Regions from separate parts of the Mesorhizobium sp. LMG17149 genome, predicted to be linked through region 2. Evidence: predicted binding sites of a transcription regulator. Region 2 holds the regulator's gene; the other holds the start of a gene.
What was found. Region 2 encodes PhoB, which activates phosphate uptake and scavenging genes when phosphate is short. Its sites were predicted from a motif close to TGTCATNNANCTGTCAT; they were not measured.
Positions count from the first base shown of each region.

Region 1 (5,946 bases), on a different contig from region 2:
CCCGGCTGAAACACTGCCGGGCTCTTTTGCGTATGGGAGAACAGGCGGGCGTTCGTGTCGCCGGAGTGCGTTTGCAGGGCCGCCTTTCAATGAAAAGACTGGGACGTTTTCTGGGTCTTCTGTTGGTTCTCGTCGCACTCGCCGTGACGACGGGCACCCTCGTGCCACGGCCGCTGTGGCCGGCCGCCGCCGCCGTGCCAGCCGCGACACGCCACATCCTGGTGCTGAACAATCCGATCCACACCGATATCGCCATCCCGGTCGATGACGCCGTGCGCCGGCGTTTCCATTTCCTGGTCGACGCGGGCATACCGGCCGACAGGCCGGAGGTCCGCTACATCGTCTTCGGCTGGGGCGGCCGCGCCTTCTACCTGGAGACGCCGACATGGTCCGAGCTGAAGGCGGTGCCGGTGATGAAGGCACTGACACTCGACGCGTCGGTCATGCATGTCGATGTCGCCGGTGACATCGTCGAACCGCGCGCTGATATCGCGGGGTTCGACATCGGCGAGGACCGGTTCGCGGCGTTGCTCGATTTCATCGATGCCAGTTTCCAGCGGGGACCGGAAGGCCCGATCCTCGTTCCGGACGCAGCCTATTCCAGGTTCGACGGCTTCTACGAAGCCAATGGCCATTTCAACGCACTGGTCGGCTGCAACACCTGGACGGCGGCGGCCTTGCGCATCGCCGGCCTGCGCACCGGCTGGTGGAACCCGCTGCCTGCATCGCTCGGGCTATCGATGCGGCTGTATAATTAGCTGTCTCGTCTTGTCGCGTTTCGCCAATGCGAGACGCCTCATTCCTTCGCGCCCCCCTCTGTCCTGCCGGACATCTCCCCCACGAGGGGGGAGATTGGCGGTTCGGCGCCCCGCTCTTTCCTGCGGCCCTGCAACGTTCGAGATTGGTGAAATCGGCGGTGCCGGCCGATCTCCCCCCAAGTGGGGGAGATGTCCGGCAGGACAGAGGGGGGCGCTGTCCCGCCAGCCTGTCAGGCTTTCAACGCCTGACAGCAGCCTCAACTGCCCGCCACCCATAGAGCCAATCCAGATCCGCCGCGAGCTTTTCCGAGCGCACCTTCAGGAACACATTGCGCGCAATCGCCACCGGACCCGAGGCATGCCAGGCCAGCCGGTTGACAGCGCCGCGTCGGGCGACCTGCGCGACACGCGGTCGCCGTGACTGCTCCCAAACCGCAAGCGCGGCCAAGGGGTTAGTGGGGGAGGCGTAGACGGCCTCGGCAAGCGTCGCCGCATCCTCGATCGCCATGGCCGCGCCTTGCGCCGCGAACGGGGTCATCGCATGCGCGGCGTCGCCGATCAGCGCGATGCCGTTCGGCGTTGTCCAGGGCTGTTGCGGGTCAACAGTGTGGATCGGCCATGCGGTCCATGGGCCGGCCTGCTCGACCAGGCGGGCAAGTTCTGCCGCGGTGCCGCGCAGGGCTCGGGTCAGGATCCCGGCGTCGGCGTTGCCGGACCAGCCTTCGGCAATGCGGTCGCCCCTGGTGAAGGCCGCGAGATTGAAGGCCGCACCCTTGCTGACGGGATAGGCGACCATATGGAAGCCGGGATGCAGGAAGGTGGTGACGCAGTCCCTGGCGCCGATGGCTGCAAAGCTCCGGCCGGCGGCACTGTCGGCCGCGACGGTGGCGCGCCAGGCCAGTTCGCCGGAGAAACGGCTCGTTGCGAGGGTCGCTCCCTTGGCCGAGCGGGCAAGCCTGCGCACCGACGACCAGACGCCATCGGCCCCAACCAGCAGGAGGCCCTCCGCCTCGACGGTTTTGCCATTGATCTCGGCCGTCGCGGTGATGCCATCCGGGCCGGTGTCAACGTCGCCGATGCGGGCGCCGGTGGTGAGATGGATATCCGGCATCTCGGCAACGCGCGCGGTCAGTGCGCTCTGCAGATCGGCCCTGTGCGCCACGAGATAGGGCGCCTGCCAGCGCGTTTCGGCGGCTTGCCCCAGCGGCACGCGCGCCAGTTCGCGCAAGGTCGCGGCCTCCTTCAACACCACGGCTTCCGGCCGCACCGCTGCCGGCAGCAGCTTGTCGAGTACGCCAAGCTGGCGAAGGATACGTGTCGCGTTGGGAGAGAGCTGGATGCCGGCGCCGGCAGCTTCCAGGCGCTGCGCCTGTTCGAACACCCGAACAGGGTAGCCGCGTTCGGCGAATGCAAGCGCTGCGGTCAATCCGGCGACACCCGCCCCGGCGATGACAATTTGCCGGGATCGCGTGTCGGTCATCGGGCTGGTCGCGAAAGACTCAGGCGGCCTGATCGATGTAGATGCAGCCGGCCGGCAGCGTCTCGGTCGCCTTCAGCTTCGGAGAATAGCGGTAGAGCGTCGAGCAATAGGGGCAGACTTTTTCGTTGTCGTCGCCCATGTCCAGAAACACATGCGGGTGGTCGAAAGGCGGATTGGCGCCCGTGCACATGAATTCCTTCACGCCGATGTCGATTGCCTGATAGCCCGCATCGTTCTGAAAATGGGGAATGGAACCGCCTGCCATCGTCGTCTCCTTAACGCAGTCTCGTCTGCATCTGGATCATATCAGGCCTCTTTGCAAGTTCGATGAAATGAAACTGTCGCAAAAGCCTGTCAGAGGATAAGTTAAGCCGGTTAACGCATGGCCCCGAAGACCGACATCGGTTTTCGGCAAGGACCATGCGTCGCCTTGGAGTGGCAGAGCGTCCTTTGCGCGTCCTGAATGACGCACGACGCTTTAGCCTGGCTGACGGTGTGGAAGAGCGGGAATCATGAACGAACTAAAGCCGGTGCAGAACGAATTCGTTGATGTCGAGGTGGCTCGCCCGGAGGGCGGCAATCCGGACCGGTTTGTCAACCGCGAGTTTTCCTGGCTGCAGTTCAACCGGCGCGTCCTCGAGGAGTCGCTGAACCTCAATCATCCGCTGCTGGAGCGCGTCCGCTTCCTGTCGATCTCGGCCGCCAACCTCGACGAGTTCTTCATGGTCCGTGTTGCCGGTCTTGCCGGCCAGGTGCGCGAGGGCATCACGCTGAAGAGCCCTGACGGACGCACCCCCGAACAGCAGCTCGAACAGCTGCTGCGTGAGGTCGAGCGGCTGCAGGAAGACCAGCAGAAGAGCCTTTCGGCGCTTACCGTGCTGCTCAACAAGGAAGGCATCGAGAGCATCACCCGCGATGCGCTGACCAAGGACGAGAAAATCTGGCTGGAAGACCATTTCCAGGAACAGGTTTTCCCGGTGCTCACCCCGCTGTCGATCGATCCGGCGCACCCGTTCCCGTTCATTCCCAATCTCGGCTTCTCGATGGCGCTGCAATTGCGCCATCGCAAGAATGGTGAGGAGATGAGCGCGCTGCTGCGCCTGCCGGTGGCGCTGAAGCGCTTCATCCGCCTGCCAGACCGCAAGCATCATGTCCGCTTCATCCCGCTGGAAGAGGCGGTCGGCCTCTATATCGGCAAGCTCTTCCCCGGCTATGAGGTCAAGGGCTCCGGCACGTTTCGCATCATTCGCGATAGCGATATCGAGGTCGAGGAGGAGTCCGAGGACCTCGTGCGCCTGTTCGAAACGGCGCTGAAGCGGCGGCGGCGCGGTTCGGTGATCCGCATCGAATTCGACAGGCTGATGCCTGGCGAATTGCGCGACTTCGTGGCAGGCGAGCTTGGCGTGTCGTCGAGCCGCATCAGCGTGCTCACCGGGCCGCTGGCGCTCAGCCAGATTTCCGAGATCGTCGCCGTCCCTCGCGACGACCTGAAATTCATGCCCTACAATCCGCGTTTTCCCGAGCGTATCCGCGAGCATGGCGGCGATTGTTTCGCCGCCATCCGCGAGAAGGACATCGTCGTCCATCACCCCTACGAATCGTTTGACGTCGTGGTGCAGTTCCTGCGCCAGGCGATGGCCGATCCGGAAGTGGTGGCGATCAAGCAGACGCTTTACCGCACCTCCAATGACAGCCCGATCGTGCGTGCGCTGGTCGACGCGGCCGAGGCCGGCAAGTCGGTCACCGCGCTGGTCGAGCTCAAGGCGCGTTTCGACGAAGAAGCCAACATTCGCTGGGCGCGCGACCTGGAGCGTGCCGGCGTGCAGGTCGTGTTCGGCTTTCTCGAGCTGAAAACCCATTCGAAAATGTCGCTGGTGGTGCGGCGCGAGGACGGCAAGCTGCGCAACTACGTGCACCTCGGCACCGGCAACTACCATCCGGTAACGGCGCGCATCTACACTGACCTGTCCTTCTTCACCACCGATCCGACGATTGCCCGCGATGTCGCCCAGCTCTTCAATTTCATTACCGGCTATGCCGAGCCGACGGACGAAATGCGGCTGGCGATCTCGCCGTTCACGCTGAGAAGCCGCATCCTCAAGCACATTGCCGACGAGATTGCCTACGCGGTGCAGGGGAAACCGGCGCGCATCTGGATGAAGATGAACGCACTCGTCGATCCGATCATCATCGACGCGCTCTACGATGCCAGCCGCGCCGGCGTCGAGATCGACCTTGTCGTGCGCGGCATCTGCTGCCTGCGGCCGCAGGTTCCGGGCCTGTCGGAAAACATCCGCGTAAAATCAATCGTCGGCCGTTTTCTCGAGCACAGCCGCATCTATTGTTTCGGCAACGGTCACGGCCTGCCGTCGGACGAAGCGATCGTCTACATCTCCTCGGCCGATCTGATGCCGCGCAATCTCGACCGCCGCGTCGAAACCATGGTGCCGATCACGAATCCAACTGTGCACGAACAGATCCTTGGCCAGATCATGCTGGGCAACATCATGGACAATCAGCAAAGTTTCGACGTATTGGCTGATGGAACCTCCCGGCGCGTCGTGCTGGAGGAGGGCGAGGAACCGTTCAACGCGCAGGAATATTTCATGACCAATCCGAGCCTGTCGGGACGGGGTGACGCGCTGAAGTCGCATGCGCCCAAGCGCATTGCGCAGTTCAAGCGCCGCAAGAAGAACGCTGCAGCGTCCGGCTGATGCTGTCTGATTCCCAGGGCCGGCTGCAGGACCGCCGACCGCTGTCCATCATCGACATCGGATCGAACTCGATCCGCCTCGTCGTCTATGAGGGGCTGGCGCGCTCGCCGACCATGCTGTTCAACGAAAAGATGCTGGCCGGTCTCGGCCGGGGCATCGTTTCGACCGGCAAGCTCGACCCCGAGGCGGTGACGCGCTCGATGGAAGAGTTCCGTCGCTTTCGCGCGCTTTCCGACCAAGCCGGCGCCGAGCAGATGTATGTGCTGGCCACCGCCGCGGCCCGCGAGGCGGTCAATGGCCCTGATTTCATTCACCGCGCCGAGGAGGTGCTGAAGACTGAGATCCGTGTCATCAGCGGCCGTCAGGAAGCGTATTATTCGGCGCTCGGCGTCATTTCCGGCTTCCATCCGGCCGACGGGATCGCCGGCGATCTGGGCGGCGGCAGCCTCGAACTGGTCGACGTCGCCGGCGAAGCGATCGGCGACGGCATCACGCTGCCGCTGGGCGGCTTGCGCCTGCAGGACATGGCGAAGAACTCGCTGACCCAGGCGGCGAAGATCGCGCGTGACGAACTGGCGAAGGCCAAGCTGTTGAAAGGCGGGCAGGGCAGGCCTTTCTACGCCGTTGGCGGCACCTGGCGAAATCTCGCCCGGCTGCACATGGAAATGACCAACTATCCGCTTGGCGTCATGCACCATTACGAGATCTCGGCCGAAAGCGCGGCGAATTTCCTCAAGCAGGTGGCCAAGGCCGAGATCGAGAAGGTCAAGGGCATCGAAGGCGTTTCCAAGAACCGCCGTTCGCTGCTGCCCTATGGCGCCGTCGTGCTGCAGGAGATCATGGCGGCGATGCAGCCGTCGAAGATCGTCGTCTCGGCGCTCGGCGTGCGCGAAGGCTTTCTCTATTCGCTGCTCGACGAGGCGGAGCAGAAGGCCGATCCGCTGATTTCGGCCTCGGAGGAGCTTGCACGCCTGCGCTCGCGCTCCGTCACCCA
Region 1 is NZ_JANIFL010000002.1:67,777-73,722, reverse strand. It holds gene NP945_RS03630 (TIGR02117 family protein) at 90-758, shown strand; gene NP945_RS03620 (FAD-dependent monooxygenase) at 997-2,238, opposite strand; gene NP945_RS03615 (zinc-finger domain-containing protein) at 2,258-2,503, opposite strand; gene NP945_RS03610 (RNA degradosome polyphosphate kinase) at 2,751-4,952, shown strand; gene ppx (exopolyphosphatase) at 4,952-5,946, shown strand, end outside.
Region 1: a site for PhoB is predicted at 2,567-2,583, ahead of NP945_RS03610 (RNA degradosome polyphosphate kinase). Genes of this name have one in related genera too.

Region 2 (5,946 bases):
AGCCATCCGTGTAGGCTTCGCCAACATTCTTGATCTTGCCGCTGTCGATGGCTTCCTTGAGCACTTCCATCGAGCCCGAGAACAGGAAGTCGGCATTGGGATCGGCACCGGAGCCCTTGATGAAGACGTAGTTGCCTTCCGGCTTGACCTTGAACACTTCGCGGGCCTGCATGCGGCCGACTTCCTTGTTGTCGAAGGTCAGATAGAAGACGTCCTTGTTCTCGATCAGCCGGTCATAGCCGACGACCGGAATGCCCTCGTCCAGCGCCTTCTGCACCGCCGGGCCGATGGCCGACGCATCCTGCGCCAGGATGATCAGTGAATTGGCGCCCTGCGAGATCAGGCTTTCGACATCGGTAAGCTGCTTGCCGGGATTGGACTGCGCATCGGCGGAGATGTACTTGTCGCCGGCGGCCTCGATCGCCGTCTTCATGGCGGCCTCGTCGGTCTTCCAGCGTTCTTCCTGGAAGTTGGACCACGAAACGCCGACAACCTTGTCCTTCGCCTGCGCGACAGACGCGAGCGTCAGCGACATGGCGGCACCCGCCAGGATGGCGGCCGTGAATCTTTTCATATTATCCTCCCTGCGCCGCGTATGGCGCGACCAAACTGACCCGAGGGCCGGCACAAAGGCTCTATTTTTTCGAGCCTCGAAAAAATACTGGGCCAACGCCCGAACGCTGTCAACATCGATTCTGATGGATTTTGATGTCATTTCGAGGTTTTTTCGAGTCTCGGAATAAATAAATGACACGGCCTGCAGCTTCTGCCAGTATTTACCGGCGTCACCGACAGCGTTCCAGGGGCAGGAGGAACCGCGGCGACCGGGAGGATATGAAAGAACATGTCGGTCGGAATCCGCCACGACGATCTGCGCCGCCGCAACCGCGCCATGGTGATCGCGGCAGTGCGCCGCGCCGGACAGCCGTCGCGAACCGAGATCGCCGCGACCACAAGCCTCAGCCATTCGACCATCTCGGCGATTTCATCCGACCTGATCGTCGAAGGCATCCTGACCGAAAGCAAGCCGAGCGAGGCCGGCTCGCTCAAACGCGGCCGGCCGCAGGTCGGCCTCAGTCTCAATCCGGAAGCGGCCGCGGTAATGACCGTGGTGCTGTCGCTGAACTTCCTCTCCGTCGCCGTCATCGACTATGCCGGCCAGGTAATATCCGAGGAACAGCGCCGGCTGGACACGCTGACGATGTCGCGCGAGTCGCTGATCGGGGAATGCACGGCCATCGTGCGGCGCCGCCTGGCAGATCCCGACCTGGACGTGCGCAGCATCGCCCGCATCGCGCTGGCCATCCAGGGCATCACCGACACCCGTGCCCGCGCCATGCTGTGGTCGCCGATCACGCCGCACACCGACATCGCCTTCGCTGACATATTCGAAGACGAGTTCGGCATCCCCGCCATAATGGAGAACGACTGCAACATGATGGCGGTGGCGCTGCGCTGGCGCGACCCCGATCGTTACCGCGACGATTTCATCGCTATCCTTTTGTCGCACGGCATCGGCATGGGACTGGTGCTGAAGGGCGAATTGTTCACCGGCACCCATTCTTCGGGCGGCGAATTCGGCCACATGATCCATCGGCCGAACGGCGCGCTATGTCGCTGCGGACGGCGCGGCTGCGTCGAAGCCTATGCGGGCAATTACGCCATATGGCGCAACGCCAGGCAGATGGGCGAGGATGCAGAACCCGTTGCCGATGTCAGCGACGCCGACATGCGCGCCCTGGCTGCCGCGGCCCGCGAAGGTGACGGACCCGAACGGGAAGCCTATCGCAAGGCCGGCGAAGCGCTCGGCTACGGCCTCGGCAGCCTGTTCGCGCTGATCGATCCGGCGCCGGTCGCCATGGTCGGTGTCAGCGCCGCCGCCTTCGACCTGATCGAGCCGGCATTGCGGCAAGCGATTGCCCAGACCGCCGGCGGCCAGCATTCCAAATCGATTTCCTTCGACACCGAGCCGAACGAACTGCCGCTGATCCGCGAAGGCTGCGCCATGCGGGCGCTGATCTTCGTCGATCAGGAGATTTTTGCGCCGGGCGTGCAGGCGAGATCCGGTTTCGGCGGCAAGAACGTGGCGTGAGTTCAAACGAGGGAGTTCAGTCCTCTCGGATGGCGTATCCGGCCCCACGGATCGTGCGGATGACATCAGGCATACGGCCATTGTTGACCGCCTTGCGCAGCCGGCCGACATGCACGTCGACCGTGCGCTCATCGATGTAGATCGTCTCGCCCCAGACATTGTCGAGCAGCTGGCTGCGCGAGAACACGCGGCCTGGATGGCGCATCATGAATTCGAGCAGGCGGAATTCCGTCGGCCCAAGCCGGATCTCGCTCTTCTTGCGATAGACACGGTGCGACTCGCGATCGAGCACGATATCGCCGACCTTGAGCACGCTGGACAGCACTTCCGGCTTGGCCCGGCGCAGCAGCGCCTTGACCCTGGCCATGAACTCCGGCGTCGAGAAGGGCTTGACCAGATAGTCGTCGGCGCCGGTCGACAGGCCGCGCACGCGGTCGCTTTCCTCGCCTCGCGCGGTCAGCATGATGATCGGCAGCCGCTCGGTCTCGGGACGCATTCGCAGGCGCCGGCAGAGTTCGATGCCCGAAACCGCAGGCACCATCCAGTCGAGCACCAGAAGATCGGGAACGTTCTCCTGCAGCCGGATTTCGGCCTCATCGCCGCGCGTCACGACCTCGACCTGGTAACCTTCGGATTCAAGATTGTAGCGGAGCAGCACGCCTAGCGGCTCCTCATCCTCCACCACCATGATGCGTGGTGCGATCATCGGCTGGTCACCCCTGTTATGCCGCTGGCGCGGACATTGCCGTCTCGTCCTGCTTCGGACGATTGGCTGGCAGCTGCGTGCCGGTCAAAACATAGTAGGCATTTTCGGCGATGTTGGTCACGTGGTCGCCGATCCGCTCGAGGTTCTTGGCGCAAAACAACAGGTGCGTGCACGCCGTGATGTTGCGGGGATCTTCCATCATGTAGGTCAGCAGCTCGCGGAACACCGAGGTGTATTTGACGTCGATGCGTTCATCATTGTTTCTGAGCGTGGCAAGCGCTGCCGCGTCAGCGGCGGCATACTCGTCGACGACCCCCTGCACCTGGATCAGCACCAGCTGCGCCATCGCGTCGATCGAATGCGAAAGATCGTGCGGCGTGACGCTCAGCCCGACAGTGCCGACGCGCTTGGCGATGTTCTTGGCAAGGTCGCCGATGCGCTCGAGGTCGCCGGCCATGCGGATCGAACCGACCACCGCACGCAGATCGTTGGCCATTGGCTGGCGCTTGGCGATCAGCGTGATGGCGCGATCGTCCAGCTCGCGCTGGCGGGCATCCATGATGGCATCGTCGGAAACCACGCGCTGCGCCAGCGCATTGTCCGAATTGAGCAAAGCCTTGGTCGAGCCACTGACCATCGAGCGGGCGAGATCGCCCATGTCGCGGATCAGCTGGCTGATCTGCTCCAGATCCTCATCGAAAGATGCAACGGTATGTTCACCCATGATCTTCGTCCCTCATATGCCTGAGCTCAGCCGAACCGGCCGGTGATGTAGTCCTGGGTGCGTTTGTCGTCGGGGGTGGTGAACATCTTGTCGGTGGCGCCCTCCTCGACCAGATAGCCTAGATGGAACATCGCGGTGCGCTGCGACACGCGCGCGGCCTGCTGCATCGAATGGGTGACGATGACGATCGTATAGTTCTGGCGCAGTTCGTCGATCAGTTCCTCGACGCGAGCAGTGGCGATCGGGTCGAGCGCCGAACACGGTTCGTCCATCAGGATCACCTCGGGTGACACGGCGATGGCGCGTGCAATGCACAGACGCTGCTGCTGGCCACCGGAAAGACCCGTGCCAGGTTCCTGCAAACGGTCCTTCACCTCGTTCCAGATCGCCGCCTTCTTCAAGCTCGACTCGACGATCTGATCCATGTCGGCCTTGCGCTTGGCCAATCCGTGGATGCGCGGGCCATAGGCGACGTTCTCGTAGATCGACTTGGGGAACGGATTGGGTTTCTGAAACACCATGCCGACGCGCGCCCTGAGTTCGACGACATCGATGTTCTTGTCGTAGATGTCTTCTTCGTCGAGCGTTATCTTGCCGGTTACCCGCGCGGAATCGATGGTGTCGTTCATGCGGTTGAGGCAACGCAGGAAGGTCGACTTGCCGCAGCCGGAGGGGCCGATCAGCGCCGTCACCTGATTCAGGCGGACGTCGAGATTGACATCGAACAGCGCCTGCTTCTCGCCATAGAACACGCCGACCTTGTCGCCGCGCATTTTGATCACTTCGTTCGACTTGGCGTTCATCTTATCGCCCACTGCATTTTCAAGGGACTGTTCGGTCATGATGTTCATACCAAAATGCCTTTTTTCTACCAGCGCCGCTCGAACCGACGCCGAAGCACGATCGCGGTGATGTTCATGGCCATGAGGAAGACGAGCAGGATGATGATCGCGCCCGACATGCGCTCGACGAAGGCGCGCTCGGCCTCGTTCGCCCACATATAGATCTGCACCGGCAGCGCGGTGGCCGGATCGAAAGGCGTCGTCGGTGGATCGGCGACGAAGGCGACCATGCCGATTAGCAGCAGGGGCGCGGTTTCACCGAGCGCACGCGCTAGACCGATGATGGTGCCGGTGAGGATGCCGGGTGCGGCAAGCGGCAGGATGTGCTGGAACACCATCTGCATCTTGGAGGCGCCAAGACCGAGAGCCGCCGAGCGGATCGACGGCGGCACCGCGGCAAGTGCAGCGCGCGTCGCGATGATGATCGTCGGCAGCGTCATCAGTGTCAGCACCAGGCCGCCGACGAAAGCGGCGGAGCGCGGCATGCCCAGGAAATTGATGAACACCGCGAGGCCGAGCAAGCCGAAGACGATTGACGGCACCGCTGCCAGATTGTTGATGTTGACCTCGATAAGGTCGGTGAAACGGTTCTTCTTGGCGAACTCCTCCAGATAGATGGAGGCGGCGACGCCGATCGGCAGCGCCAGGAGCAACACGATCACCATCATATAAAACGAGCCGATGATCGCCACGCCCATGCCCGAGGTTTCCGGGCGGCTGGAGGCGCCGTAGGTGAACAGGCCGCTGTTGAAGTGCTCGGCCATCGCGCCCTCGGCCTTGAGCTTGTTCATCCAGGTGATCTGCTGGTCCGAGACCTTGCGTCGCGCTTCCTCGACACTGAGGTCGATCTGGCCCTTGAAAGCCGAGTCGAGATTGGCGGCGGCGAGGATGTTGACGTTGCGTGTCGTGCCGATCACGGACGGATCGGCGGCAACGATGTCGCGCAACTGGACGCGGGCGCCTTCCGACAGGAAGCCCTTGAGCTTCTGGATCATCGGCTTGTCATCAGGAGAGATGCCGAGCTTGGCCACAAGCGCGTTTTCGGCAAGCTTGGGATAATTTGCCTTGATCAGAACGCTCGGATCGGTTGCACGCTTGCCGGAAGGATCGATCACCTTCTCGTCGAACGAGATCGGCAGTGATACCGTCGTCTGCCAGAAGGCGGTGTAGCCTTTCGAGACGATGGTGATCAGCATGATTGCCAGGAACGCCAGGCCTACGGAAATCGCCACGACGCCATAGAAGCGGAAACGGCGTTCGGCGGCGTAACGGGCCTTCAGGCCGATGTCGCGGCGCGGATGGGCCGCCGCCCTGACCATCGTATCCATGGAAATGTCGGTCATTCGTACTGCTCCCGATATTTGCGCACGATGTAGAGCGCGACGATGTTCATCACCAACGTCAGCGCGAACAGCGTCAGGCCGAGCGCGAAGGCGACCAGCGTCTGCGGCGAATTGAACTCGAGGTCGCCGGTGAGCTGGTTGACGATCTTGACGGTGATGGTCGTCATTGCCTCGAACGGGTTGATGGTAAGGTTGGCGGCGACGCCCGCCGCCAGCACGACAATCATCGTTTCGCCGAT
Region 2 is NZ_JANIFL010000008.1:264,239-270,184, reverse strand. It holds gene xylF (D-xylose ABC transporter substrate-binding protein) at 1-574, opposite strand, end outside; gene NP945_RS20900 (ROK family protein) at 845-2,092, shown strand; gene phoB (phosphate regulon transcriptional regulator PhoB) at 2,109-2,798, opposite strand; gene phoU (phosphate signaling complex protein PhoU) at 2,815-3,522, opposite strand; gene pstB (phosphate ABC transporter ATP-binding protein PstB) at 3,549-4,373, opposite strand; gene pstA (phosphate ABC transporter permease PstA) at 4,391-5,707, opposite strand; gene pstC (phosphate ABC transporter permease subunit PstC) at 5,704-5,946, opposite strand, start outside.